4 regions of the Streptomyces coerulescens genome follow, and region 4 is predicted to be linked to each of the others. Evidence: riboswitches for the same ligand, from Rfam matches in the RefSeq annotation. Region 4 holds a riboswitch; each other region holds the start of a gene.
What was found. A riboswitch is a leader RNA that binds a small molecule or an ion and turns the genes downstream of it on or off. The one in region 4 is predicted to bind cyclic di-AMP.
Positions count from the first base shown of each region.

Region 1 (6,931 bases), on a different contig from region 4:
GTCGTCGCCGTCTACGCCACCTTCCTCAACCGTGCCTTCGACCAGCTCCTCATGGACGTCGCCCTGCACCGCTGCGGAGTGACGTTCGTGCTGGACCGGGCCGGTGTCACGGGCGCCGACGGCGCCTCCCACAACGGCATGTGGGACATGTCGATCCTCCAGGTCGTCCCCGGCCTCAGGATCGCCGCGCCGCGCGACGCCGATCAGCTGCGGGCGCAGCTGCGCGAGGCCGTGGCCTGCGACGACGCCCCGACACTCGTACGGTTCCCGAAGGAGTCCGTCGGCCCCTCGATCCCTGCGGTGGACCGGGTGGGCGGACTGGACGTGCTGCACCGGGACGCCGGTGAGCCGGACGTCCTGCTCGTCGCCGTCGGCGTGATGGCCCCGGTGTGCCTCCAGGCGGCCGAGCTGCTCCAGGCCCGCGGCATCAACTGCACCGTCGTCGACCCGCGGTGGGTGAAACCCGTCGACCCGGCGCTCGCCCCCCTGGCCGCGCAGCACCGGCTGGTGGCCGTCGTCGAGGACAACAGCCGCTCCTCCGGTGTCGGCTCCGCCGTGGCGCTGGCGCTGGGCGACGCCGATGTCGATGTGCCGGTACGGCGGTTCGGCATCCCGGAGCAGTTCCTCGCGCACGCCAAGCGCGGTGAGGTGCTCGCGGACATCGGGCTCACGCCGGTGGAGGTCGCGGGCCGGATCAGCGCGAGCCTTGCCCTCAAGGAGGCCGAGGAGAGCGTGGTCGGCGGGGAGCGGGCCGACGGCGGTCCCGGCGGTCGTACCGTCGTGCCAGTCAAGGAGAAAGCTGAATGACCAGCGAGTTCGACCTCGGCGCCCTCCTGGCCGAGCGTGGAGCCGAGCGCTACGAGCTGCACACGAAGTACCTGAACCACCAGCTCCCGCGCATGCTGCACACCATCGGCTTCGACAAGGTCTACGAGCGGGCCGAGGGCGCCCACTTCTGGGACGCGGACGGCGACGACTACCTGGACATGCTCGCCGGGTTCGGGGTGATGGGCCTGGGGCGCCATCACCCCGTCGTCCGCAAGGCGCTGCACGACGTCCTCGACGCCCAGCTCGCCGACCTGACCCGCTTCGACTGCCAGCCGCTGCCCGGGCTGCTGGCCGAGCGGCTCCTCACCCACAGCCCGCACCTGGACCGGGTGTTCTTCGGCAACAGCGGCACGGAGGCGGTGGAGACCGCGCTGAAGTTCGCGCGGTTCGTCACCGGGAAGCCGAGGGTGCTGTACTGCGACCACGCCTTCCACGGGCTGACCACGGGCTCCCTGTCGGTCAACGGCGAGTCCGGCTTCCGGGACGGCTTCGCCCCGCTGCTGCCGGACACGGCCGTCCCGCTCGGCGATCTCGACGCGCTCGCGCGGGAGCTGAAGAAGGGCGACGTCGCCGCCCTGATCGTCGAACCGATCCAGGGCAAGGGCGTCCACGAGGCCCCGTCCGGCTATCTGCGGGCCGCCCAGGAGCTGCTGCACAAGCACAAGGCGGTAATGATCGCCGACGAGGTGCAGACGGGCCTTGGCCGGACCGGTGACTTCTACGCCTACCAGCACGAGGAGGGCGTCGAGCCGGACCTGGTGTGCGTCGCCAAGGCGCTCTCCGGGGGCTATGTGCCGGTGGGGGCCACCCTCGGCAAGGACTGGATCTTCAAGAAGGTCTACTCGTCCATGGACCGGGTGCTCGTCCACTCGGCGAGCTTCGGGTCCAACGCGCAGGCCATGGCGGCCGGGCTCGCCGTGCTGTCCGTCATGGAGAACGAGCAGATCGTCGCCAACGCGCGGGCGACCGGGGAGCAGCTGCGGTCCCGGCTCGCGGCGCTGATCGACAAGTACGAGCTGCTCGCCGACGTCCGCGGCCGGGGCCTGATGATCGGAATCGAGTTCGGCCGTCCCGACTCGCTGAAGCTGCGGGGCCGGTGGACCATGCTGCAGGCCGCGCGCAAGGGACTCTTCGCGCAGATGGTCGTCGTCCCGCTGCTGCGCAGGCACCGGATCCTCACCCAGGTCTCCGGCGATCACCTGGAGGTGATCAAGCTGATCCCGCCGCTGATCATCGGCGAGCGGGACGTGGACCGATTCGTCGAGGCCTTCACCGATGTGATGGACGACGCGCACAGCGGGGGCGGGCTGATGTGGGACTTCGGCAAGACGTTGATCAAGCAGGCGGTGGCCAACCGGTGAGGGCCCGGCAGGCTCCGGCGGCGAGGGGTCGGTAGGCCGCTCCGCTCGCCTCCCCCCGCCAGGCTTTGCCTCTGAGGCAAGAAATTTGCCGCAGAGGCAAAGCTGCGGCTGAATGGAGAGCATGAGCTCTCCCGAGACCTCGCCCGAGGGCGATGAGGCGGTGCCGACCGAGGCGCTACCCGTCGTCGCGCCACAGCTGCGGGCCCTGCGTCGCCGAGCCGCCCTCACCCTGGAGGCCGCGGCCCGCTCCGCCGGGCTGTCGCCGGCCCATCTCTCCCGGCTGGAGACCGGGCAGCGCCAGCCCTCGCTGCCGATGCTGCTCGCGCTCGCGCGCATCTACGGTACGACGGTTTCCGAGCTGCTCGGCGAGTCGGTCGCCGACCGGGACGCCGTCGTGCGGGCGGCCGACATGGAACCCACCGCCGCCGGTGGCTGGACGTACTGGCAGGCGGGCGCGCCCGGACGCGGGATGCAGGCCCTGCGCGTCCATGTGCCGCACGGCTCGCAGGGCGACATCGTGCGGGTCCATCCCGGCGAGGAGTGGCTCTACGTCCTCGAAGGGCGGTTGCGGCTGCGCCTCGGGGACACCACACACCGGCTCGCGCCCGGTGACAGCGCGCACTTCGACTCGCTCACCCCGCACCGCATCGCCGCCCTGGACCCGGGCGGGGTCGAGCTGCTGTTCGTCCACACCCTGTTGCAGAGCCCCACGGCCACCCTGTGCCTGGGCCCCACCCCTGGAGTGACGCCATGAGCAACATCGAGGACAAGTTCCCGCGCGCCCTGTGGATCCGGTTGTTCATCTACATCGCGGTGGGGCACGTCTTCGCCGCCTTCATCTACTTCCTGTTCGAGGCGGGCGCGAAGTAGACGCGGACGCGCCCGCGCCGGGGCATCGTCAGTCGAGCAGCCGATCCCGCAGGCGCTCCCGTGTCTCGGGGGCCAGCCGCAGGCCCTGCTCCAGGTACGTGTCGACGCCGCCCCACGTCTCCTCGATCGTCTCGAAGGCCGCCGTCAGATACTCGGCGCGCGCGTCGAACAGCGGGCTGAGCAGCTCCATGACCTCGGGCGAGTAGGCGGAGGCGTCGCTGCTGCTGCGGCGCACCTTGTAGCGGCGGTGCTTGGCGTTGGACTCCAGGTAGTCGGCGACGATCGCCTCGCGCTCGACGCCGAGGGCCAGCAGCGTCACGGCGATGGACAGACCCGCGCGATCCTTGCCGGCCGCGCAGTGCATCAGGGCCGGGACGCTGTCCTCGGCGAGCGAGTGCAGTACCTGGGAGTGCTCGCCGGTGCGCTCCTTGATGATCGAGCGGTAGGAGACGATCATCCGGTTCGCGCCCTTGCCGTCCGCCAGTATCCCGCGCAGCTGGTCGAGGTCGCCGTCCCGGACCATCTTCCAGAACTCCGCGCCGTCCGCCGGGTCCGAAAGCGGCAGGTTGACGTTGCGCACGCCCGGCAGCTCGACGTCCGGTCCTTCGAGCTTCTGGTCGGCCGCGTTGCGGAAGTCGAAGATCGTGTGCAGCCCCAGGGAACCGAGGAAGTCGGCGTCCTCGACGGTCGCGTGCGCGAGGTGGCCGCTGCGGAAGAGCACTCCGTGCCGCACCCGTCGTCCGTCCACTGTGGGCAGGCCGCCGACATCACGGAAGTTGCGAACCCCGGCCAGTTCAGGCTCGGTCGACGGGATCTGCTGCGTCACGGGGGCTCCTCCCGGTCGGCCCCGGCGGCGCGGCTCGGCGATGCGGCCGACGGGGTGCGCTCTCGACCATACGACATGGATTCCTGAGGCAATGAGTTGTCCACAGGCGCTGTCACGGCGAGCCCTTCCGGTGCTCCGACTGTGGGACATGGATCCGACAGTGGCGTGCGAATGCCTTGAAACGGGCGAAATTCACTGAAGGGTCTTAATGGTGCATCACGGGCTTCACGTCGGCTTCGAGGGCGACCTTGATGTGCCAGTTATTCGACTCCGTCACATCTAGGTGTTCTGTCCGAATTGGCGCCTTCATTCCAACTCGCTCTGCAATAAAGAAAGCTGGAGCAGTGTCACGTGAGCAGCGTCATATCCGTGACAGTGAGTCGCCCGTCATGTCCACGTAATTCATGCCCTTTTCAAGGGACTTTGAGCCGTACGGCACTCACATATTTCACGGACCGTGACGGTTAATTCCCACAAGGGATCAACGGGAACGCATTCGGACGGAACCTCTCACTTGTTCCCATGCGTCTTCCTCGCTTACGTTCACGACCAATCCGGACGGACGCCCAATCCTGCCGCCGCTCGGATTCCGCGCAAACTCACCCGTGCACGGCAGGAGCGGGGGACCCACAGGTACAACCGCCTGTTCCGGTCTCCGGAACGGCTAGGGGTCAAGTCGCGCCACGGCGCGGCCGGGCATCTCCAGCCCGCACCCGACAGCTCACCTCGCAGGCGCCGGAGAGGAATTCGTCATGCCCGCGAAGGGTAAGCATCGCCGTCCGAAGTCCCTGCGCTTCACCCGCTCCATCGCCGTCGCCGGAACCGGTGGCGCCGCTCTCGCTCTTCCGCTCATGGGAGCCACCGGCGCCCACGCCGCTCCCTCGCACTCCGTTTCGGAAAAGGCCGTTCAGTCCCTTCCGGTCGCCGGCCAGAAGGCTGTCGAGAAGAAGGCCGCCCCGAAGAAGACGGACGTGCGGACCTATTCGGTGAAGGTCGGCGATTACCTTTCGAAGATCGCCGACGAGCAGAACGTCAGCGGTGGCTGGAAGCAGCTCTACGCCGACAACCGTGAGACCGTCGGCGCCGACCCGTCGCTGATCCACCCGGGTCTCAAGCTCACCATCGGTGGCAAGAAGGCCGCGACGACCGCCCCCAAGACGTCGTCCTCCAAGCCCTCTTCGGCGTCCAAGTCGTCCGCGAAGGACTCGTCCGCCGCGAAGCCCGCCGCGCCGAAGAAGGCGCAGAAGGCGACCACCGCCACCAGCACGGTCAACGGCTTCTCCGCTCCGCTGACCGGCGCCTCCCTCGGCACCGCCTACAAGGTCGCGGGCAGCATGTGGTCCAGCGGCTACCACACCGGCGTCGACTTCGCCGCCGCGACCGGCACTCCGCTGAAGGCGGTCGGCGCGGGCACCGTCGTCTCGGCCGGCTGGGGCGGCGCCTACGGCAACCAGGTCGTCATCCAGCTCGCCGACGGCCACTACGCCCAGTACGCCCACCTGTCCTCGCTCTCGGTCGCCGGCGGCCAGACGGTGACCGCGGGCCAGCAGATCGGCCTCTCCGGCGCGACCGGCAACGTCACCGGCCCGCACCTGCACTTCGAGATCCGCACCACGCCGGACTACGGCTCGGACGTGGACCCGATCGCCTACCTGCGCGCCAAGGGCGTCGCCATCGGCTGACGCGCGTCCCACGCGAGAACCACCTGCCTGACACGCGGCCGAAGGCCGGACCCCGATCCCCGGGTCCGGCCTTCGGCATGTTGCGCCCACAACACCCCTGTTCACAGGGTTATTCCACGTTTGGCGAACACTTTAGGAGTGGCTTATCTCACCGCTCGTCAACCTTTTCCTACGGTCGCGTAGGTCACATTCGAAAGGGAATCATGTGCCGATGTGGCAGACGATTCGAAGAGTGACAGCAGTGCAGTGATCGGGTCGTACGTTGCGGTGGGGGACAGCTTCACCGAGGGCGTCGGCGACCCCGGCCCCGACGGGGCATTCGTCGGCTGGGCGGACCGGTTCGCGGTCCTGCTGGCGGACCGGCGCCCCGAGGGCGACTTCAACTACACCAACCTCGCCGTGCGCGGCAAACTGCTCGACCAGATCATCGAGGACCAGCTTCCGAAGGCCGCCGAACTGGCCCCGGACCTGGTCTCGTTCTGTGCGGGCGGCAACGACATCATCCGACCCGGAACCGACCCCGACGAGGTCGCCGAGCGCTTCGAGCGGGCGATCGTCCGGCTCACCTCGGCCGTCGGCACCGTCATGGTGACGACCGGCTTCGACACCCGTGGCGTGCCCGTGCTGAAGCATCTGCGCGGCAAGATCGCCACGTACAACGGACATGTGCGGGCCATCGCCGACCGGTACGGCTGCCCGGTGCTCGACCTGTGGTCCCTGAAGACCGTTCAGGACCGCCGCGCCTGGGACGACGACCGGCTCCACCTCTCTCCCGAGGGACACACGCGCGTGGCGCTCCGCGCCGGTCAGGTCCTCGGCCTGGAGATCCCCGCCGACCCGGACCAGCCCTGGCCGCCGCTCCCGCCCCGCGGCACCCTCGAGGTTCGCCGGGACGACGTCCACTGGGCGCGTGAGTACCTGGTGCCATGGATCGGCCGGCGACTGCGCGGTGAGTCGTCGGGAGATCATGTGACGGCCAAGGGCGCCCTGTCCCCGGACGACATCAAGATGCGGATCCGATCGGTGGCTTGAGCGCGGTTCGCGAGCGACCGGTGCGTCCGGGCCGTACCGATGGCTGATCGGTGCGGCCCGGACGTATGTGGTCACACCTATGTGGTCACACCACATACGCCCTCACCGGTTCGACGCCGTCAACGCCTTTCGCTCCAGCCCGAGTTCCCGGGCGAGTGCCTCGTCCACCCACTCCTGGGCGCGCGCGCGTGAGACCGCGCCCGGGTACGACGTGAGCTGTACGGCGAGCCCGTCGAGCAGAGCCGTCAGCCGCAGGGCCGACCCGTGGGGGTCCGGGCAGTGGAACTCCTCGGCGGCGACGCCCTCGGCGATCACCTCGGTGATGGCCCCCT
Region 1 covers NZ_JBHSKM010000002.1:305,891-312,821, reverse strand. Annotated here, with positions in the region: gene dxs (1-deoxy-D-xylulose-5-phosphate synthase) at 1-807, shown strand, start outside; gene ACFPQ9_RS02955 (aspartate aminotransferase family protein) at 804-2,189, shown strand; gene ACFPQ9_RS02950 (helix-turn-helix domain-containing protein) at 2,311-2,943, shown strand; gene ACFPQ9_RS02945 (DUF6126 family protein) at 2,940-3,059, shown strand; gene ACFPQ9_RS02940 (tyrosine-protein phosphatase) at 3,088-3,885, opposite strand; cyclic di-AMP (ydaO/yuaA leader) riboswitch at 4,468-4,633, shown strand; gene ACFPQ9_RS02935 (LysM peptidoglycan-binding domain-containing M23 family metallopeptidase) at 4,638-5,567, shown strand; gene ACFPQ9_RS02930 (SGNH/GDSL hydrolase family protein) at 5,814-6,599, shown strand; gene ACFPQ9_RS02925 (TetR/AcrR family transcriptional regulator) at 6,702-6,931, opposite strand, start outside.
Region 1: it holds a riboswitch for cyclic di-AMP, as region 4 does, so the genes downstream of both, ACFPQ9_RS02935 (LysM peptidoglycan-binding domain-containing M23 family metallopeptidase) here and ACFPQ9_RS08430 (M23 family metallopeptidase) in region 4, are expected to answer to the same signal.

Region 2 (6,931 bases), on a different contig from region 4:
ACCGGTGACCGGGTGTCTCGAGAGCGGGGCGGCGCGTCCCGGTCAGACCGCAGCCCGCCAGGTGCTCACGCGTTCCCACGGCGATGGGCAGCGGCACCTCGGGCGCGCACGGGTACAGGTCCTGCTCGACGATCACGAACAACTCGGCGTCCAGCCGTGCCAGTTCGGCCACGACATCCGCGGGACTCGGCACCCCCGCGGGCGGCGAGACACACACGCCCCGCCTGACCGCCTCGCCGAACGACAGGTCCTCCGCGGCGACCTGGGCGAGGACGTCCGGGTCCATCTGCTTGATGTGCACGTACCCGACACGCTCACCGAACCGCCGGATCAGGTCGACGTTGTCCCCGCCGCCGTAGGCGACGTGCCCGGTGTCCAGGCACAGGTTCGTCCAGCGGGAGTCCGACTCGTTCAGCAGCCGCTCGATCTCCGGCTGGGTCTGGATGTGGCTGTCGGCGTGCGGGTGGATGACGAGACGAACGTCGTAGTCGTCCAGGAGCAGCTTGCCGAGCCGGTCGGCGGCCTTGCCGAAGCCCGCCCACCGGTCGGCGGTCAGCACCGGCGACTCGGTGAACGCGCCGGTCCTCTCGTCCCGGTACATGGGCGGGATGAGGACCAGGTGGTGGGCGCCGGCGGCGGCCGTCAGCGCGGCGACCCGGCAGACATGGACGAGCATGTCGTCCCATGCCTCGGGGCGGTGCAGCGCGCCGAAGGCGGTACCGCCGGAGACCTTCAGACCGCGTGCGTCGAGCTCCTCCGCGAGTTGCCGGGGGTCGGTGGGGAGATAGCCGTACGGCCCGAGCTCCAGCCACTCGTACCCCGCCTCGGCGAGCTCGTCGAGGAAGCGGGTGTACGGGACCTGCCGGTCGTCCTCGGGGAACCACACGCCCCACGAGTCGGGGGCCGAGCCCAGGCACAGGTTGCCCGCGGTGGTGCGGAGCGAGGTTGGCGCCGTTGCCATGACAAGTCCTTCGGGGAGGGGACGTCAGGGGTGGTGTCCACGAATCTTCTGTCGCGCTCTACTAGCGCGCGCTAGTGCGAGTACGATGACCCTGGTCCAAATGTCATGTCAATAGCTTGTTGCTGGGAGACTTCGAGACCTGGCTCGGGTGAACGACGTCGAAGCTGGGGGTTCACAGGTGGATGCGGCAGGCCGGCAGCGGCCCACGATGGCGGACGTCGCCGAGAAGGCGGGCGTCTCCCGGGCACTCGTCTCGATCGTCTTCAGGGGTCTGCCCGGTGCAGGCAGCGAGACCCGGGAGCGGGTGCTGCGCGTCGCCGACGAGATCGGCTACCGGCCGGACAACGCGGCCCGGCTGCTCGCCCGGGGCCGCAGCCGCACGCTCGGCGTGATGTTCATCGTCCACCAGACCTTCCACACGGATCTCATCGCGGGCATCTACCCGGAGGCGGAGCGGCTCGGTTACGACGTGCTGCTCTCCGGGACGACGCCAGGCCGCGGCGAGGACAAGGCGATCGAGGCCCTGCTCGGCCACCGCTGCGAGGGCCTGATCCTGCTCGCCCCCGACGCCGAGCCCGGCTACCTCGACGAACTCGGACACCGCGCCGCCACCGTCTCGGTGGCCCGTCGTGCGCTCGGCGCCCATGTGGACTTCGTGCACAGCGCCGAAGGCAAGGGGGTGCGCCAGGCCATGGACCACCTCGTGGAACTGGGCCACCGCCGGATCGTGCACATCGACGGCGGGCGCGGCCCCGGCTCGGCCGAGCGGCGGCGCGCCTACCGGGCCGCGATGCGCCGGCACGGGCTGGAGGCCGAGCAGCGGGTGATTCCCGGCACCCACACCGAGGAGTCGGGCATCGAGGCGGGCCGTCTGCTGCTGACGGAACGCGACCGGGGGCTGCCGCTGCCGACAGCCGTCCTCGCGGGCAACGACCGTTGTGCGATGGGCCTGTTGATGTCCCTGACGCGCTCGGGCGTCGATGTCCCGCGCGACCTGTCCGTGGTCGGCTACGACGACAGCCATCTCTCGCACCTGATGCCGATCGGCCTGACCACCGTCCGCCAGGACGCGGTCCTGCTGGCCGAGCACGCCGTGCGCTTCGCCGTGGAACGGCTGGAGGAGCCCGAACTGAAGCCGCGCGAGGCCGTGTTGGACCCCAAGCTCGTCGTGCGCGGCACGAGCGGGCCGGCCCCGCAGGAGCCGGCCCGCTGACGAACAACGGCGGGGCCGACCGCGCCCCGTCGCGGTCACGGCCGGCCCCGCCTGCCCTGTACGCGCCTAGCGCGTGCCCTTCGCGGCGAACTCGGCGACCGCGTCGACGTTGTCCTTGGTGATGAACGCGGGCCCGGTCAGCACCGGAGCACTGCCGCCGCCGCTGAAGTTGCCGTTGGTGCGGTACAGCCACAGCGAGTCGACCGCGAGGTAGCCCTGGAGGTAGGGCTGCTGGTCGACGGCGAACTCGACCTTGCCCTCCTGGACCGCCGTGACCAGCTCCTTGTTGAGGTCGAACGTCGCGACCTCGGCCTTCGCCGCCGCGTCGGACACCGACTGCACCGCGGTCAGCGCGAAGGGCGCGCCCAGCGTGACCACCTGGTCGATGGAGGAGTCCTGCTGGAGCTTGGCGGTGATCGTCGACTTCACGGACGGCATGTCGGTGCCGTTCACATAGAGGTTGTCCGTCTTGCCCTTGAACCCCTTCTTCAGACCGGCGCAGCGGGCCTCCAGCGCGACATGGCCCTGCTCCTGGATGACACACAGCGCGTGCTTGGCGCCGGTCCGGTTGAGCCGCTCGCCGAAGGCCGCGCCCGCGATGTTCTCGTCCTGGCCGAAGTACTCGAGCATGCCGAGCTCCTTCCAGTCGTCCAGGCCGGCGTTGAAGCCGACGACCGGGATGCCGGCCGCCGTCGCCTTGGCGATCACTGCCTTCATCGCGCTCGGCTTGGCCGCGGTCAGGGCGATGCCGTCGACCTTCTGGTCGATCGCGTTCTGCACCAGGTTGGCCTGATTGCCGGCGGCCGGGTCGCTGGAGTAGACGAGCTTGACGTTGTCCTTGGCGGCGGCGGCCTCTGCGCCCTTGCGGATCAGGTCCCAGAAGGTGTCACCGGGAGCCGCGTGAGTGATCATGGCCACCGTCATCCGGGGGGTCGTGGCCTTGCCCGCCGAGGCGTCCGCGGTGCCTTCCTCGGACTTCTTCCCGCCGGAGCCGCTGGAGCATCCCGCGGCGAACAGGGTGGCCGCCAGGGCGGCGGCCGTCAGGCCCGCGGCTCTGTGGTGTCTGCGCATGTCCCATGCACCTCGCTGTGCTGATCGGAGCGACTGGAGCGCTCCACTAGCGCGCTCTAGTGGCAGGAACTATGGAGCCGCCCGCAGATGATGTCAATGGTTTTGTCAGGACGTATCGACAAAGCCGAGGTGGAAGGGCGTGTCAACCGGTGAGGCGGGTGCCGGAACCGGGAGCCATGGAAAAGCCCGGGTCCGCACGACACCACCCCGCCTCCGAGGAGACGGGGTGGATCGATGGGGTCGGCCGAGGCTCAGGCGGGCCGTATCGCGCTGTGGATCGCCGACTCTCCGGCGTAGTGGATCGACTCCTCGCGTACGAGCGCTCCGGGTCCCGGGGCGTGGATCATCATGCCGTTCCCGGAGTAGATCCCGACGTGACCCACGTGGAAGAGGACCAGGTCACCGGGTTCGAGACCGGTGAGGGCGACGCCCTGACCCGCCGTCGCCTGTTCCGGCGCCGTGCGTGGGAGCGTGATGCCGGCGGCCTTCCAGGCGGCCTGGGTGAGGCCGGGGCCGTCGAACGCCTCCGGGCCGGTCGTGCCCGAGACGCAGGGTCTGCCCAGCTGTGCGCGGGCGAACTCCAGGGCCCGGATGGCTCGGGTGTCGTGCGACGCCGTCGATGTCACAGCCGTGCCGGCGGTGGCCGGCGGGGTGGCGGCCGGTGGCGTGGCCATGGTGAGGGTGCCGAGGTGCGGGTCCGTGATGGTGACGGGGCCGGGGGCCGCGGGCGTCGGTGTGGTGAGGGTGCCGAGATATGGGTCCGTGACGGTGGCCGCGGGCGTGGGCGTGGTGAGGGTGCCGAGGTAGGGGTCCGTGATGGTGGTCGTGAAGGGGTCTGCCGTCGGCGCCGGGGCTGTCACCGGCGGGGCCGTCGCCCCGGGCGGGACGGTGGTGAGGTCGGCGGCCGACTGCGCCTGCAGGGCCTGCCAATGGTCATCGGCGGAGAGCTGGGGCCGGGCCGGCGGCGTGCCCCAGGTGTCGGTCGCGGTCAGCGCGGCGATCGCCGTCGGCGGGGCGCTCTGCCGCGTGGCGTACAGGGACAGCAACTCGCGGGCCCGGTCGAGCTTGCGCCGGTTGTGCTCCTTGGTCGTCCGCAGTGAGGCCCGCGTCTGCGGGGCGGCCGCGGTGTCGACGGCCGGGACGGCGGCGGAGGGCGAGGTGGTCGACGCGGGCAGGGCGGGGAGCGTCGGGAGGACCTGGGTGGCCTGAAGGTCCGCCGACGGGGCCCCGGGCACGGCCGGCAGCGCGGCGAGGGGACCGGCGGTCAGCTCGGCGACCAAAGCCGCCCCGCTGCCCGGACCGGACGTCAACTCCCGGACCGGGGCGGCGGGCAGCTCCAGCGGGGCGCGACCGGTCGACTCACGCGCCGGGGCGAGGTCCCGCACCGCACGCGCGGGCCTGCGCCCGACGGGACGTTCCGGTGTTCTGTCGCTGGGCAGCGCGGCCGGCACGGTCGGACCCAGCTTTGCACGCGCGACGTCGAACCACTGACGGGTGACGTTGTCGAGCGCGGGGTCGCCGCGCCTGTCCTCGCCCGCCCGGGTACCGGCGGACGCGGTTCCGGCGTCAGCCGGGCGGGCGCCTCGCTTGCGCGGGCCCGTCGACGAGGCGCGGGTGGCGTTGAAGGTTCCCGAGTCGGTCTCGGCCCGGTCGTAGAGGGAGGTGATCCGGCGGCTTACTTCCTCACGGCTGGGTGCTTCGTCCGAGGACGAGGGGGCGGCGCCCGCCGTCTGGCCGAGCAGCGCCACCGAGGTGAGGGCCGCCGACGCGAGTGCGGAGTTGCGCATGCCGGGCAGGCTGAGAGCCCCCGGCCGCGCGGTGCCTTCCGGCGCCATGGGCGACGTACTCCTTCCGTACTCCGCCTACCGAGTTAGCTGACGGGTTCGGGCGGTCGGTTCCGGAAGGTGTGCCCTACGGCCGCGCCCCGAAGGGCGGTCGGCCGATTCACCCCAAGTTCGGTTGGGTCCCCGGCTCCGGTGAACCACTTTGAGCGCACCGGACTCGGCGGAGGCCGCGCGTCCCGGCGGGGTTCGCCGGAGGTCGTCGTGCGGCCTGATCCGTAACCTAGCCAACTTGTGCGTCTCCCGTGAAGGTTGAGGCGCCAAATGTCCGATACGTTTTTGTGACCTTCGACGCTCGCGGCGGTGCGGTGGCCCGTTCACTTCACGGTGCGCCGGCGCCGCCACGCTTCGTAATGATCGAGGACCGTCTGCTCGATCGGGCGGTAGGTGATGCCCAGTTCGCTCACGCTGCGGCTGTTGTCCACCCGGAACCGGATGCCGAGGTGTTTACGGATGTAATCCTGCGTCAGGCCGAAGGCGGGGCCGAGGATCCGCACCGGCCAGTGCGGGAGCGCGGTGCGCGGGAGCCGCAGGTCGCGGGGGTACCGGGTCCGCACGATGCGGGACATCTCGTGGAACGACGTCATGGTCTCGGCGGCGACGATGTAGCGTCCCTTCGCGTCCGGGTTCTCGGCGGCGGCGATGTGTGCGTCGGCCACCTCGCGTACGTCCGCCGTGGTGAAGCTGAAGTCCGGGGCGCCGTAGAAGAAGTAGCCCTTGAAGAGCTCCTGGAGCAGGAACAGGCTGCCGGACTCGGAGGCGGGCGTCAGGGACGGGCCCAGGATCAGGCCGGGGTTGACCGACACCAGGCGCCAGCGGCCCTGGGCGGCCTCCGCGTCCCGGGCGGCGCGTTCGGCGACCGTCTTGGCGTAGTGGTACGGGTTGTTCTCCACGGTGCTGGTGGTGTTGAAGTACCGCTCGGAGAGCACCTCGTCGTCCATCCTCAGGACGTCCGCGTAGTCGCCGAAGATCGTGCCCACGGTGGAGGTGAGCACGACCCGTTCCACCGTGGGTGTCCGCTCGACGGCTGCCAGCACATTGCGGGTGCCGAGCAGGGCCGGGTCCACCATGTCCCGGCGGCCGTCCTTGATCTTCTCCGGCATACGGAACGGCGACGCCACGTGGAACACCGTCCGGCAGCCGGTCATCGCCTCGTCGAAGGCGCCCTCGGTCAGCAGGTCCGCCTCGAACAGGGACAGCCGACCGGGGTGCGCGTCCTGCATCTCCCGCAGCGGCCGCACCTTGGACGTGGCGGCCGTGCTGCGCACGGTGGCGTGAACGCGATCGCCGCGCTCCAGAAGCCGATGCACCAGATGGCTGCCGACGAACCCACTGCCACCGGTCACCAGCACGGCTGCCGAACCGTCCGAGCCCACGCCCTCACCCCTCACTTCGTGCGGTCGGGGTCACCTTATGGCGCGGCGTCACCAGCACGGCAGACGAGCTGGGCCGGATCGCCGTTGCATCGACGGGACCTGTTCGACGTAAGGGTCGGCTCCAGGGGGCGAGGTTGACGGGTGGATTCACGTCACCCCGGGAAAACCGGCCAAGGAGGGTTGTGTGCGACTGGGGGAGGTCGCACGTGCGTGCGACCAGTCGAACGCCGCGAGAAGGGGCCTTCACCGTGCTCCAGGGCTTGATCGGCACCCTGCCGCACGATCCGCTGTGCAGGATCTGTGAACCACCTGGCCGGGGCGCGCAGGCATGGTGTGCGGATGCCGCGAGGGCGCCTTCACCAAACCCCCTCCCTGGGTGGCCGGAAGGCGCCTTGCTCCGTCAACTTCGCACGCAGCAAGGTGGATTGAGCACTTGAGCATCAGGAGTCACAAGCGCGTTCTGCTTGGC
Region 2 covers NZ_JBHSKM010000024.1:352,455-359,385, forward strand. Annotated here, with positions in the region: gene ACFPQ9_RS31100 (TIM barrel protein) at 1-961, opposite strand, end outside; gene ACFPQ9_RS31105 (LacI family DNA-binding transcriptional regulator) at 1,170-2,174, shown strand; gene ACFPQ9_RS31110 (substrate-binding domain-containing protein) at 2,241-3,245, opposite strand; gene ACFPQ9_RS31115 (C40 family peptidase) at 3,497-5,080, opposite strand; cyclic di-AMP (ydaO/yuaA leader) riboswitch at 5,089-5,262, opposite strand; gene ACFPQ9_RS31120 (NAD-dependent epimerase/dehydratase family protein) at 5,404-6,462, opposite strand.
Region 2: it holds a riboswitch for cyclic di-AMP, as region 4 does, so the genes downstream of both, ACFPQ9_RS31115 (C40 family peptidase) here and ACFPQ9_RS08430 (M23 family metallopeptidase) in region 4, are expected to answer to the same signal.

Region 3 (6,931 bases), on a different contig from region 4:
CGCTCCGCCGACCACGTGCTGTGCGCGGACGGCGCCCATCCGCAGCTGCCGTATCTGCGCGAGGCCGGGATACCGGTCGACGAGCAGGCCCCGACCGCCCAGGACCTGATCGACGTGTGCGCCGGCGGCCGCACGGTCGTGGTCGTGGCGACCGGCGAGGGCGAGCCCGCGCTCACCGACGGACTCGCCCGCCTCGCCGGCACGGGCCGCGTCGCGATGCCGGAACTGGAACTGCTCCCCGCCTCCTACGACCTGCCCGGCGCCCGCCTCCTCGACCTCGTCCAGGTCATGGACCGCATCCGCGCCGAGTGCCCGTGGTCCTCCCAGCAGACCCACAAGGGCCTGGCGAAGTACGGCATCGAGGAGGCCTACGAGCTCGTCGAGGCGATCGAGGACGGCGACCGCGACGAACTCCGGGAGGAACTGGGCGACGTCCTCCTCCAGGTCGTCTTCCACTCCCGCATCGCCGAGGAGGACCCGGAGTCCCCCTTCTCCATCGACGACGTGGCCGGCGGCATCGTCACCAAGCTCATCCACCGCCACCCCCATGTCTTCGGCGACGAGACGGCGACGACCCCCGAGGAGGTCAAGGAGCACTGGCTGCGCACGAAGGCGCAGGAGAAGCGCCGGGAGTCGGTCACGGAGGGCATCCCCCTCGGGCAGCCGGGCCTGGCCCTCGCGGCGAAGCTGGCGTCCAGGGTCCGCACGGCGGGCCTGGACGTACCGCTGCCGACCGGTGAGGGCATCGGCTACGAGCTGCTCGCGATGGCGGTCCGCGCGGAGGCGGCCGGGGTGGACCCGGAGGCGGCCCTGCGTGTCGCGGCCCGGACGTACCGGGACGCGGTACGGGTGGCGGAAGGGGTGTCCTCGTAACGGGAGACCGGCGGCTTGCCGGTGCCACCGGCCGAGCCCGCCCTCCCGCCCTCCCCCACCCCGCCGCATCCCCTCCCCCCTGCGGATACCGTCAAGGAGTGACCAACCAGCCCCACCCCCCGCCCCTCACCGAGGCCCCCGAGCTCTTCACCTGGGAGTTCGCGACGGACCCCTACCCCGCCTACGCCTGGCTGCGCGAGCACGCCCCCGTTCATCGGACGCGGCTGCCCAGCGGAGTGGAGGCCTGGCTGGTCACCCGGTACGCCGACGCCAAGCAGACGCTCGCCGACAACCGGCTCTCCAAGAACCCGGCCCATCACGACGAGCCCGCGCACGCCAAGGGCAAGACCGGGATCCCGGGGGAGCGCAAGGCCGAGTTGATGACGCATCTGCTCAACATCGATCCGCCGGACCACACCAGGCTGCGTCGGCTCGTCTCCAAGGCCTTCACGCCCCGCAGGGTCGCCGAGTTCACGCCGCGGGTGCAGGAGCTCACCGATCAGCTCATCGACCGGTTCGCGGAGAAGGGGAGCGCGGATCTGATCCACGAGTTCGCCTTCCCGCTCCCCATCTACGCCATCTGTGACCTGCTCGGCGTCCCGCGCGAGGACCAGGACGACTTCCGGGACTGGGCGGGCATGATGATCCGGCACCAGGGCGGCCCCCGGGGCGGGGTCGCGCGGTCCGTGAAGAAGATGCGCGGGTATCTGGCCGACCTCATCCACCGCAAACGCGAGGCACTTCCGGCCACCCCCGACCCCGGCGAGGACCTCATCTCCGGGCTCATCCGCGCCTCCGACCACGGTGAGCACCTCACCGAGAACGAGGCCGCGGCCATGGCCTTCATCCTGCTGTTCGCGGGCTTCGAGACGACCGTGAACCTCATCGGCAACGGCACCTTCGCCCTGCTCACCCACCCCGAACAGCGCGCCCGCCTGCAGACCTCCCTGGCCGCCCATGACACCGCCCTGCTGGAGACCGGCGTCGAGGAACTCCTGCGCTACGACGGGCCGGTGGAGCTCGCCACCTGGCGTTTCGCCACCGAGCCGCTCACCATCGGCGGGCAGGACATCGCGGCGGGCGACCCCGTTCTGGTCGTCCTGGCCGCCGCCGACCGTGACCCGGAGCGGTTCGCCGACCCCGACGTCCTCGACCTCGGCCGCCGCGACAACCAGCACCTCGGTTACGGCCACGGCATCCACTACTGCCTCGGTGCCCCGCTCGCCCGGCTGGAGGGCCAGACCGCCCTCGCCACGCTCCTCACCCGCCTCCCGGATCTCCGACTCGCCGTGGACCCGGCGGAGTTGAGGTGGCGGGGCGGGCTCATCATGCGCGGACTGCGCACGCTTCCGGTGGAGTTCACCCCTGTTGGGTGACTACGTCCACCTCGGGAAACGTGACACGCACTCATGTCTGTGATCTTCACGTGATCTACGCGGCATTAACTTGTGACAAGTGATCGTCTGCCTATACGTTCACACGTCAACAAGGCGCCCAGGTTTTACGCGCCGTGCTCAGTGCTGTCTCGCGAAAGGTCCCCGCATGCTCTCCGGGAACGGTCGTCACCGTCGCCCCCGTCAGGCTCCGGCTCTTCTCGTCGCGGCAGGAGTCACCGGGTCCGCGATCGCCATCCCGCTCCTCGGCGCCACCGGTGCGAGCGCCGCCGACGGCACGGTCTGGGACAAGGTCGCCGAGTGCGAGAGCGGCGGCTCCTGGAGTGCCGACAACGGCAACGGAGAGTACGGCGGGCTCCAGTTGACCCTGGACGACTGGGAGCGCTACGGCGGTCTCGACTACGCCTCCAGTCCCGACCTGGCCAGCCGCTCGCAGCAGATAGCAGTGGCCCAGGAGATCCTCGCGGACCAGGGCACCAGCCCCTGGGGTACGTGCGCCGTGCTGAACGGCCTCACCAAGGAGTCCGGCTCGGTCGACCTCGACACCGGAGTGGAGGGCGACTCACCCTCCGAGGTGTCCGGATCCTCCGGATTGCTCGATTCATCCAACTCGTCCAACTCATCCGATTCATCCGACGCGTCGGAGGGGTCCGACTCCTCCGGCTCCGGTGACGCCTCCGAGTCGTCGACGCCGTCCGGCGACCCCTCGAAGTCGGCGAGCGACACTCCGGATGCTTCGTCTGAGTCGCCCGGAAAGTCCTCTTCTTCGCCGTCTTCATCCTCCGAGTCCAAGAAGCCCTCGAAGTCCGATGCGTCACCCGAGGCGACGGCCTCGCAGTCGCCGGAGAGCTCGCCCACCGAGGCGCCCAATGCGGACAATCAGGACAACTGGTCCCAGGATGCGGGCTTCTGGAGCCTCGTCGACACCGGTTCGATCGACGGCGCGACCGATGGTGCGGCCGACGGCGCGACCGAGGACGCGACGGCCGGGACCGGCCGGCACCGCGGTGCCAGCGCCGACGAGGGCGACACCGCCGAGGCGGCCACCAAGTCCACCGGGCGCCACGCCTCGTACAAGGTCCGCGAGGGCGACACTCTCGCCTCGATCGCCGACTCGCTTGACCTCGACGGCGGATGGCGCGCGCTGTATCAGGCGAACAAGAAGGCCATCGGCTCCGACGCGAACCGCATCGCTCCCGGTCAGACCTTGGACGTCCCTGCCAAATAACGGTCGAACAGGGTGAAAAACAGCGGCAGTTCGCGTCATATTTCGCGGCGAATGTCCGTTTTGAAAGCAGTGAGAGATAGATCTCAGAAGCCCTGATCGTCTTTGAAATTCCGCGAAACGCGTGTCTACGGTCATGACCGCTCGCCACCAGTGCGGGCCCCTACAGCCGTCACGCCGAATCCTGCCGGCGGCCGTACGGGAACAGTCGTCGCGTAAAGCGCCGTAGGCAGGAGCGGGGGACCCAAGGTTTGCGCCGGGTCCGGCAGTTGAGGTCCTACGGGACCACACGCCGGAGCCGGCTCGGGGTGAAGCCGCGCAGCGGGAGCCGAGAGGCGAACGTGCGCGGCCGGGCAACTCAACCGGCCCGAACCCGACAGCTCACCTCGTAGGCGTCGGTGAGGGGATCCAACCATGCTGTTTTCCAGCAAGGGCAAGCACCGTCGTCCGTCCAAGGCCGCCCGCGCCATCGCCGTCGTCGGCGTCACCGGTGCCGCCGCCGTCGCCGCCCCGCTGATGGCGGCCGGCAGCGCCTCGGCCGCCACCGCCTCCGAGTGGGACGCCGTCGCCCAGTGCGAGTCCGGCGGCAACTGGTCGATCAACACCGGCAACGGCTACTACGGCGGTCTGCAGTTCTCCGCCTCCACCTGGGCCGCGTACGGCGGCACCGCGTACGCCTCCACCGCCGACCAGGCCACCAAGTCCCAGCAGATCGAGATAGCCGAGAAGGTCCTCGCGGGCCAGGGCAAGGGTGCCTGGCCGCACTGCGGCACCGGCCTGTCCAGCGCCGCGTACAACGGCTCCACCGAGACCGCCCCTCGCGCTGCTGAGCAGCAGTCGGCCTCCCGCTCCGCCGACCGCCCGGCCGCCAAGAAGAGCACCAAGACCGTCACCACCCCGACCGGCAAGAAGGTCAAGAAGGGCGACGGCGAGTACAAGGTCGCCAAGGGTGACACCCTCAGCACGATCGCGGCCGAGCACGACGTCAAGGGCGGCTGGGAGAAGCTCTTCCAGCTGAACAAGGACATCGTCGAGGACGCCGACCTGATCTACCCCGGTCAGCAGCTGCACCTGAAGTAAGAGGGCGCGGCCACGGCGCGTACGTGGCCGACAGCTGAACCACAGCGCCTTCACATCCGTGGACTCCATAGTGAAGGCGTCGTGAGGGCCACCCCCGTCCCCACGAACTCCCCGCCTCGGTGCGTCTTCCCCCGTACGCACCGGGGCGGGGTTCTTTGTACCGCGTCTTTGTTCCGTTCGGAAACAATTTACTCTCGGTTCCGTCCACGGGGCGGTCGACCGCTGGTCTGATGCCCGGAGCCGGTTAGGCTCATCCCGCAGTCCCACCGCGGACCGCGTACCCGCGTCACATCCCAAGAAGGAGATGCTCGTGCCGTCCATCGACGTCGTCGTAGCCCGGGAAATCCTGGACTCCCGAGGCAATCCCACGGTCGAGGTCGAGGTCGGCCTCGACGACGGCAGCACGGGTCGTGCCGCCGTTCCGTCCGGCGCCTCCACCGGTGCCTTCGAGGCCATCGAGCTGCGTGACGGTGACCCGAACCGCTACCAGGGCAAGGGCGTCGAGAAGGCCGTCCTCGCCGTCATCGAGCAGATCGGCCCGGAGCTCGTCGGCTACGACGCCACCGAGCAGCGCCTGATCGACCAGGCCATGTTCGACCTGGATGCCACCGACAACAAGGGCTCCCTCGGTGCAAACGCCATCCTCGGCGTCTCCCTGGCCGTCGCCCACGCCGCCTCCGAGGCGTCCGACCTGCCGCTGTTCCGCTACCTCGGTGGCCCGAACGCGCACCTGCTCCCCGTCCCGATGATGAACATCCTCAACGGTGGATCCCACGCGGACTCCAACGTCGACATCCAGGAGTTCATGATCGCCCCGATCGGCGCGGAGTCCTTCTCCGAGGCCCTGCGCTGGGGCACCGAGGTCTACCACACCCTCAAGAAGGTGCTGAAGGGCCGCGGCCTGTCCACCGGCCTCGGCGACGAGGGCGGCTTCGCCCCGAACCTCGGCTCCAACCGCGAGGCCCTCGACCTCATCCTCGAAGCGATCAAGGAAGCCGGCTACGCGCCCGGCGAGCAGATCGCCCTCGCGCTCGACGTCGCCGCCTCCGAGTTCTACAAGGACGGCACGTACGTCTTCGAGGGCAAGGAGCGCTCCGCCGCCGAGATGACGGAGTACTACGAGGAGCTCGTCGCGGCCTACCCGCTCGTCTCCATCGAGGACCCGCTGTTCGAGGACGACTGGGCCGGCTGGAAGGTCATCACCGACAAGCTCGGCGACAAGGTCCAGCTGGTCGGCGACGACCTGTTCGTCACCAACCCCGAGCGCCTGGCCCGCGGCATCGAGGAGGGCACCGCCAACGCCCTGCTCGTGAAGGTGAACCAGATCGGCTCGCTCACCGAGACCCTGGACGCCGTCGAGCTCGCCCAGCGCAGCGGCTTCAAGTGCATGATGTCCCACCGCTCCGGCGAGACCGAGGACGTCACCATCGCCGACCTGGCCGTCGCCACCAACTGCGGCCAGATCAAGACCGGCGCCCCGGCCCGCTCCGAGCGCGTGGCCAAGTACAACCAGCTGCTGCGCATCGAGGAGATCCTCGACGACGCCGCGGTGTACGCCGGCCGCAGCGCCTTCCCGCGCTTCAAGGGCTGACCCCGGCTGACCTCACCTGGGTAAGGCTTAGCCAGTCGTACGTACGTCCCCGTACTCGGTCCCGTACCGTGTGCGGGGACGTATGCACGTGAAAGGGGAGGCGAGAGCCGATGGCCGTCAAGGACCGGGACCGTTTCTCCACCGCGACCAGGATCCGGTTGCTCGGCGAGCAGACGGCGGCCCGCGTCTACCGCTCCCAGACCAAGCGGCAGGCCCGGCGCTCCCGGCTCACCGGACGCGCCGCGCTGCTCGCGCTGGTGGTCTGCTCGCTCGTCGTGGCGCTGGCCTACCCGATAAGGCAGTACGTCTCGCAGCGCGCCGAGATCGCCGACCTCCAGCGGGAGAAGGAGGAGGCCGCCCAGCGCGTCGAGGACCTGCGCGACATCAAGGCGCGCTGGCAGGACGACGCGTACGCCGAACAGCAGATCCGGCAGCGGCTGCACTATGTGATGCCCGGGGAGACGGGCTTCATCGTGGTCGACCCGGACGCGGCGAAGAAGTCGCGGACCGACCAGAGCGCGGCCGACCGCCCCTGGTACGCGAACATCTGGGACGGGGTCGACAAGGCCGACGCCGCCCAGTGAGATCCGAACCGATAGAAAGACAGGCATGGAAACGCCCCCGCCGCCCACCCCGCGCACCGAGCCCACCGACGCGGACGTCGAGGCCTTCAAGCAGCAGCTCGGCCGTCCGCCGCGCGGGCTGCGCGCGATCGCACACCGGTGCCCGTGCGGGCAGCCGGACGTGGTCGAGACGGCCCCCCGCCTG
Region 3 covers NZ_JBHSKM010000022.1:109,189-116,119, reverse strand. Annotated here, with positions in the region: gene ACFPQ9_RS27935 (nucleoside triphosphate pyrophosphohydrolase) at 1-873, shown strand, start outside; gene ACFPQ9_RS27930 (cytochrome P450 family protein) at 972-2,249, shown strand; gene ACFPQ9_RS27925 (transglycosylase family protein) at 2,416-3,495, shown strand; cyclic di-AMP (ydaO/yuaA leader) riboswitch at 3,704-3,902, shown strand; gene ACFPQ9_RS27920 (transglycosylase family protein) at 3,907-4,572, shown strand; gene eno (phosphopyruvate hydratase) at 4,877-6,163, shown strand; gene ACFPQ9_RS27910 (FtsB family cell division protein) at 6,274-6,747, shown strand; gene ACFPQ9_RS27905 (DUF501 domain-containing protein) at 6,773-6,931, shown strand, end outside.
Region 3: it holds a riboswitch for cyclic di-AMP, as region 4 does, so the genes downstream of both, ACFPQ9_RS27920 (transglycosylase family protein) here and ACFPQ9_RS08430 (M23 family metallopeptidase) in region 4, are expected to answer to the same signal.

Region 4 (6,931 bases):
GGAGGAGCTGCCCCGCCTGCACGCCCTGGTGCAGCGCGGCCGGGAGAACGGCATTCCGGTCCGGGAGCTGCGGGCGGCGCAGATCGCGGAGTACGAACCGCAGGTGCGCGGCCTCGCCGCCATACACGTCGGGACGACCGGCGTGTGCGACTTCGTCGGGGTCGCCCGGCAGCTGGCCGAGGGCTCGGGGGCCGAGATCCGGTACGGCGCGCAGGTCGAGTACGTCGACCGGCGGGCGGACCTGGGAGTCGCCGTACGTACGACGGCCGGGGACGTCGTACGCGGCCGGGTCCTGGTGAACTGCGCCGGGCTGTACTGCGACGAGGTGGCCCGGATGACGGGGGACGAGCCGGAGGTGCGGATCGTGCCGTTCCGGGGGGAGTACTACTCGCTGGCCCGGCCCGAGCTGGTGCGGGGGCTGGTGTATCCGGTGCCGGATCCGGCGTTCCCGTTCCTCGGGGTGCATCTCACGCGCGGGATCGACGGAGGCGTGCACATCGGACCGAACGCGGTGCCGGCACTGGCCCGCGAGGGCTACCGCTGGGGTGTCGTACGGCCGGGCGAGGTCGCCACGACGCTGACCTGGCCGGGGACCTGGCGGATGGCGCGGAGGCACTGGCGGTACGGCGCCGGTGAGCTGCGGCGTTCGGTGTCCAGGGCGGCGTTCACGGTGGCGGTGCGCAGGCTGCTGCCCGCGGTGACGTCCGACGATCTGGTGCCCGCGGCGGCTGGTGTGCGGGCGCAGGCAGTACTGCGGGACGGCTCGCTCATGGACGACTTCCTGATCCGCGAGGGCCCCCGGGCCGTGCACGTACTGAACGCCCCGAGCCCCGCGGCGACGGCGTCCCTGCCGATCGGGCGGGAGGTGGCACGCAGGGCGCTGGCGGCGCTGGGCTCGGTGTGAACCGGGTGTGTCGCGCTCCCCGTAAAATCGACCCCACTGTGTCTGACTCCCTCAACGCCTCCGAAGCCCCCCGGCCCGCCACCCCCGCTCAGCCCGAGACCGGCGGGGAGGGTCTGCGCCATGTCCCCGGGGTCTCCGTCCGGCACACCCGGGCCAAGGGTGAGCCGCGGTTCCCGGACGGGCCCAAGGCCGATCCGGCCGGGTCGCACTTCGAGCGGCGGATCCGCAGTTTCCAGCCGCGGCGCAGCAGGGTCACCGCGGGGCAGGCGGACGCGTTGCAGCGGCTGTGGCCCAAGTGGGGACTGGACATCGACGGGCAGCGTGTCGTCGACCTGGCCGAGCTGTTCGGGAACGACAACCCCGTCGTCCTGGAGATCGGCTTCGGCATGGGCGAGGCCACCGCGCAGATGGCCGCCGGCGACCCCGGCACCAACATCCTCGCCGTCGACGTCCACACCCCGGGACAGGGCAACCTCCTCAACCTCGCCGACCACCACGGGCTCGGCAACATCCGCGTGGGCAACGGCGACGCCATCATCCTGTTGCGGGAGATGCTGGAGCCGGACGCGCTGGACGGGCTGCGCGTCTACTTCCCGGACCCCTGGCCCAAGAAGCGGCATCACAAGCGGCGGCTGATCCAGCCCGAGTTCCTCGACCTCGCCGCGACCCGGCTGCGGCCCGGCGCGCTGGTGCACTGCGCCACCGACTGGGAGCCGTACGCCGAACAGATGCTCGACGTGCTGACCGCGCATCCCGACTTCGAGAACACCGTCGCCGACGGCGGTTTCGCGCCCCGTCCCGAGTTCCGGCCGCTGACCCGTTTCGAAGGCCAGGGACTGGACAAGGGTCATGTGGTGAACGACCTGCTCTTCCGCCGCGTACAGCGGTAGGAGCAGCGGGAAGACCAGCACCGACGACCGTCCCCCCGGGGACGACGACAGCAGCATCGACAGCAACCCCTCACCGGCGCCCGAGCCCCCTCGCGCTGCTGCGGGCGGCGCCCCTGCCTCGTTAGGGTCAATGCCGTGGCCACCAGTCCCCCGTACCCGACGCAACCCACCGGTCCCACCGGCGGCACACTGCGGCACGCGCACTGGTGGCACAGGCGTTGGGTGCGCTACGGCGCGCTCAGCACCCTGCTCGCGCTGTCCGGGCTGGTCATCCTCGCGCTGGTGCGCGAGCAGACCGGCACCGAGGGGTTCCTGGTCGGACTCGGGCTCGCCGTGCTGCCGGTGCCGTTGCTGGTGGCGTCCTTCCGCTGGCTGGACCGGGTCGAGCCCGGCCCCTGGCGCAATCTGCTGTTCTCCTTCGCCTGGGGCGCCTGCGCGGCGGCGCTGATAGCGATCGTCGCCAACAGCTTCGCGACCAGATGGATAGCGACCGCGACGGCGGACCCGTCGCACGCGGACACTCTGGGCGCGACCGTGATAGCGCCCGTGGTGGAGGAGCTGGCGAAGGCGGCGGCCGTGCTGCTGGTCTTCCTCTTCCGCCGCCGGGACTTCACCGGCATCGTCGACGGCGTGGTGATAGCCGGGGTCACCGCCACCGGCTTCGCCTTCACCGAGAACATCCTCTACCTCGGTACCGCCTTCGGTACCGACCAGCTCACCGGCGACCGCGGCATCGCCTCCGTGACGGCGGCGACCTTCTTCGTCCGCGTCATCATGTCGCCCTTCGCGCACCCGCTCTTCACCGTTCTGACCGGCATCGGCTTCGGCATCGCCGCGCTGTCGGGCGAGCGCCGGCAGGTGCGCCGCGTCCTGCTCCCGCTCCTCGGCCTGCTGCTCGCGATGGGCATGCACGCCCTGTGGAACGGCTCCTCGGCCTTCGGCGAGTACGGCTTCTTCGCCGTGTACGCGACCCTCATGGTGCCCGCGTTCGGGCTGCTGACCTGGCTGGTGATCTGGACCCGTCAGCGTGAGCTGCGGACCGTGCGCGAGGAACTGCCCGCCTATGTCGTCGCCGGCTGGCTCTCGCCGGGCGAGCCGTTCGCGCTGGGTTCGATGCGGGACCGGCGGGTGGCCCGGCAGTACGCGCGCCGGCACGGCGGCCGGGCGGCGGCGCGGACCGTGGCGCAGTACGAGGCATGCGCCACGTCGCTGGCGTTCCTACGGCACCGGGGGCGCCGCGGGCGGGCCGGCGCGGACTTCGTCGTACGGGAACAGGAGTTGCTGCACGAGCTGTGGCGCCGCCGGGAGTTCGCCCGCCCGGCCCTGGAGCACGCGGCCGCCGCACAGGCCTGGCGGGGCCACGAGCACGGGTACGGGCACGTGTATGCGGCGCCGGTCCACTGGCAGTCGTACGGTCAGGCCGATGGGCGGACGTACGGCCCGACGGCGCCGTACCCCGCGTACAACCCGTACCGGATGTGATCGGTCCGCCGGGGCGCGGCAGGTGCCGAAAGGCCCTGTGCCGAAAGGTTTTGGAGACATGCCGAAACCGGCAGCCCTGACGTCGGGGGGTCGCCGTCAGGACCGCCGGGGATCAGAAGTGGATGACCGGCGAGGGGTGTCTCAGGGGTGGATGACCGGCGAGGGGTCGCTCAGGGGGTGAGGCCCTTGCCCTGGAGCCACGCCATCGGGTCGATGCCGCTGGAGCTGCCACCGGGGTGCACCTCGAGGTGCAGGTGGGCGCCGGTCACATTGCCGGTGGCGCCCACGCGGCCGATGACGTCGCCCGTGTTGACCTTCTGCCCCACGCTGACGCTGATCGAGGACTGGTGCGCGAACCAGAGCTCGGTGCCGTCGTCGAGGGTGATCTCGGTCTTGTAGCCGTAGGAGCCGTCCCAGCCGGCGAAGGTGACCTCACCGGAGTGGATCGCCTTGATCAGCGTGCCCGTGGGGGCGGCGAAGTCGAGGCCGGTGTGGTAGCCGGAGGACCAGTAGGCGCCGGCCTGACCGAACGTCGAGGTGATGGTGTACGAGGAGGTCGGCAGCGTGTACTGCTTGGCCAGCTCGGCGAGGCGCTCGGCCTCGGCCTTCTTGCGGGCCTCCTCCTCGGCGGCGGCCTTCGCGGCGGCGGCCTTGGCCTTGGCTTCCTTCTCCGCCTTGGCGGCCGCTTCGGCGGCTTCCTTCTCGGCGGCGGCGACCGCGGCCGCGGCGGCCTTGCTGTCGATCTGGTCCTGCTGGAGCTCGGCCTGCGCGATGATCCGGCTGCGCAGCGCTTCGCCGGCGTCGGAGCCGCCCTGCGCGGTCTGCTCGGTGGCCTCGCCCATGGTGCTGAGCGCGGTGGCCGTGTCCTCGGCGGGCTCGGAGGAGTCGTCGTCGGAGATCAGCGGCAGGTCGGGCATGGTGATGGCGACCGGCGGCTTGCCGCTGTTCGCGCTGGCCATGCCGCCCGCGCCGACGGCGGCTATGACGCCGACGCCGAGAACCGTGGAGCTGCGGGCGAGTCCCCCGCCACGCTGCTTGGAGACGCGGTGCCTGCCGCGCACGGGACGAATGGACTCCGCGGTGGGGTTCCACTCCTCGAACGGGCCCTCGTCGGTGCGGTAGCGGTCGTAGCCGAAGGTTTCCGTGCTGCGCTGACTCGGCACGAACGGGGCTTGCGGAGCAGGCCGGTTGGACGCCACGTGGGCGTACTCCTTTCCTTCCTTCTCGCCTACCGGGTTAGCTGACGGGTTCGGAGCAGGAAGGTCTCCTACGCGCGTATATCAACCGTGACTTCCCGGCGATATTCGCGCGATTCACCCCAGGGTGGTGGTTCCCCGGCTCCCTTGCGGGACTCGGCGCGTGCGCACGGAGCCGCCTCTTGTGACGGCTGGGACGACCGCGCTGCGTTATCGAACGTTAATAGACCCGGGGTGCGGATTCCAAGCTGTTCCTCTTGATCATTAACGATTTTCGCCTGGACTTACGGGTCACGAGCGGCCTAAATCGGGCGAGTTGGCCAGAGCTCAGCAGTCACACAGGTATTGACGGTATGTCAGTTGTTATGCGGAGGGCGGTCGACCGGTCACCCTCGGTGGCGGGGCCGGGAAGACACTGACGCCGGGGAAAACACTGACGCCCGGGAAAACACTCAGGGCCGGAACTGTTGAGTTCCGGCCCTGAGTCCTGAGTAGCGGGGACAGGATTTGAACCTGCGACCTCTGGGTTATGAGCCCAGCGAGCTACCGAGCTGCTCCACCCCGCGTCGGTGAATCCATAGTACGCCATCCGCGGGACGCGAAGCACACGGCTTTCCGTGGCGCCGCCACGGACGGGTGCTCAGGCCGGCAGGTGGGCGTTGGGCGCCTTGGCCCGCTCCGCGTATTCCGGCAGCACCAGGACGTCCACGCCACGTGCCGCCAGCATCCCGCTCCCGTCGGCCCCCGTCACGAACGTGTCCGGCTCCCGCCAGGCCGTCACCACCCGGCGGACCCCCGCGTCCAGGATCAGCCGCGCGCAGGGCACGGGCCGGGACGAGCGGTGCGTGCACGGCTCCAGGCTGCTGTACACCGTGGCGGAGGCGAGCATCGGATCCCCGGCCGCGATTTTCGCCAGCGCCGCCTCCTCCGCGTGCACGACCGGATCGCCGCCCTCCCTGGAGTACCCGCGCGCCAGCTCGGTCCCGTCGGCCGCGACGACCACCGCGCCGACACTGAAGGCCGTCTCCGACGGCGGGCACCGCTCCGCCAGCTCGCACGCCAGCGCCAGCCAGTGCCGGTCCGCGGCGGCGGGGAGGGTACCGGTGCCGGGCGCCGTCGGCGCGTAGCGCATCAGGACGACGTCCTCGATGCGGCGCGACTCCAGCAGCCGCAGCCGGCCGCCCTGATAGCCGCCGGGACCGAACAGCCGCGGCGCCTCGGGGTCGCCCACGAACAGCGGGGCCACCACCAGCTGCAGCTCGTCCGCCAGCCCCTGTGTCATCAGCTGTGTGTGAATGGTGCCGCCGCCCTCGACCATCAGCCGCTCAACGCCGCGCACCTCGCGCAGATGCGCCAGCAGGGCCCGCCAGTCCAGCTCCGGCCCCAGCGCGACGACGTCCGCCGCGACCGGCGTCCGGCGCAGCCGCTCCGCGCCCTTCTCCGTCGTGTAGACGACCTTCTCGCCGCCGGTGTGCCAGAAGTTGGCCGCAGGGTCCAGCTCGCCGGACGCGCTGACCGTGACCTTCAGCGGGTACTCCGGCTTGCCCGCAGCCGTCCGCGCAGCCCGCCGCTCGGCCGAGTTCACCAGCAGCCGCGGGTTGTCCGCCCGGATCGTGCCGGCGCCGATCAGGATGGCGTCCACGGACGCGCGGACCTCGTCGACCCGGTCGAAGTCGGCCGGCCCGGACAGCAGCAGGCGCTCTGGGGTGGTGTCGTCGAGGTAGCCGTCCAGGGAGACGGCGGCGGACAGCAGGACGTAGGGGTACGACGGCATCGGCGCAGTTCTCCGGCTCGGCGGACTCGATCTTGGTTCAAGTTTGAAACAAACCTACACTGGTGGCATGACGACTCGCTGGCTCACCCCCGAGGAGCAGCGCGCCTGGCGCGCGTACATCGGTGCCGTCCACCTCATGGAGGACGCCATGGACCGGCAGCTCCAGCAGGAGGCCGGCATGCCGCACATGTACTACTCCATCCTGTCCACCCTGTCCGAGTCCCCGGAACAGCGGCTTCGGATGACCGATCTCGCGGAACGGCTGAAGATCACCCGCAGCCGGCTGACCTACGCCGTCACCCGGCTGGAGAAGGACGGCCTGGTGCGGCGCGAGAACTGCCGCTGGGACAAGCGGGGCAGCATCGCGGCGCTCACCGACGAGGGCATGACGGTCCTGGAGGGCGCGGCGCCGGGCCATGTCGAGACCGTGCGCTCGGTGCTCTTCGACCGGTTGAGCCCGGAGCAGGTCGGGCAGCTGGAGGAGATCTTCACGCAGGTCACCGAGGGCTTCCAGGGCGACACGGCGACGGCCACCGGGGACGACGTGCCCTGGCGGCGACGTTCGGCCAAGCCCTGCTCGTGACCGGAGACCCGGAGGCCGGGAGACCCAGAGACCTGGAGCCCGTAGGACAATTTCTGTTGATTCAAATTTAAAGCATGGGGTAGGGTCCGGAACCGAGGTCCT
Region 4 covers NZ_JBHSKM010000004.1:17,759-24,689, forward strand. Annotated here, with positions in the region: gene lhgO (L-2-hydroxyglutarate oxidase) at 1-904, shown strand, start outside; gene trmB (tRNA (guanosine(46)-N7)-methyltransferase TrmB) at 943-1,794, shown strand; gene ACFPQ9_RS08425 (PrsW family intramembrane metalloprotease) at 1,930-3,276, shown strand; gene ACFPQ9_RS08430 (M23 family metallopeptidase) at 3,447-4,475, opposite strand; cyclic di-AMP (ydaO/yuaA leader) riboswitch at 4,487-4,644, opposite strand; tRNA gene ACFPQ9_RS08435 (tRNA-Met) at 4,965-5,038, opposite strand; gene ACFPQ9_RS08440 (dihydrofolate reductase family protein) at 5,113-6,246, opposite strand; gene ACFPQ9_RS08445 (MarR family winged helix-turn-helix transcriptional regulator) at 6,314-6,829, shown strand.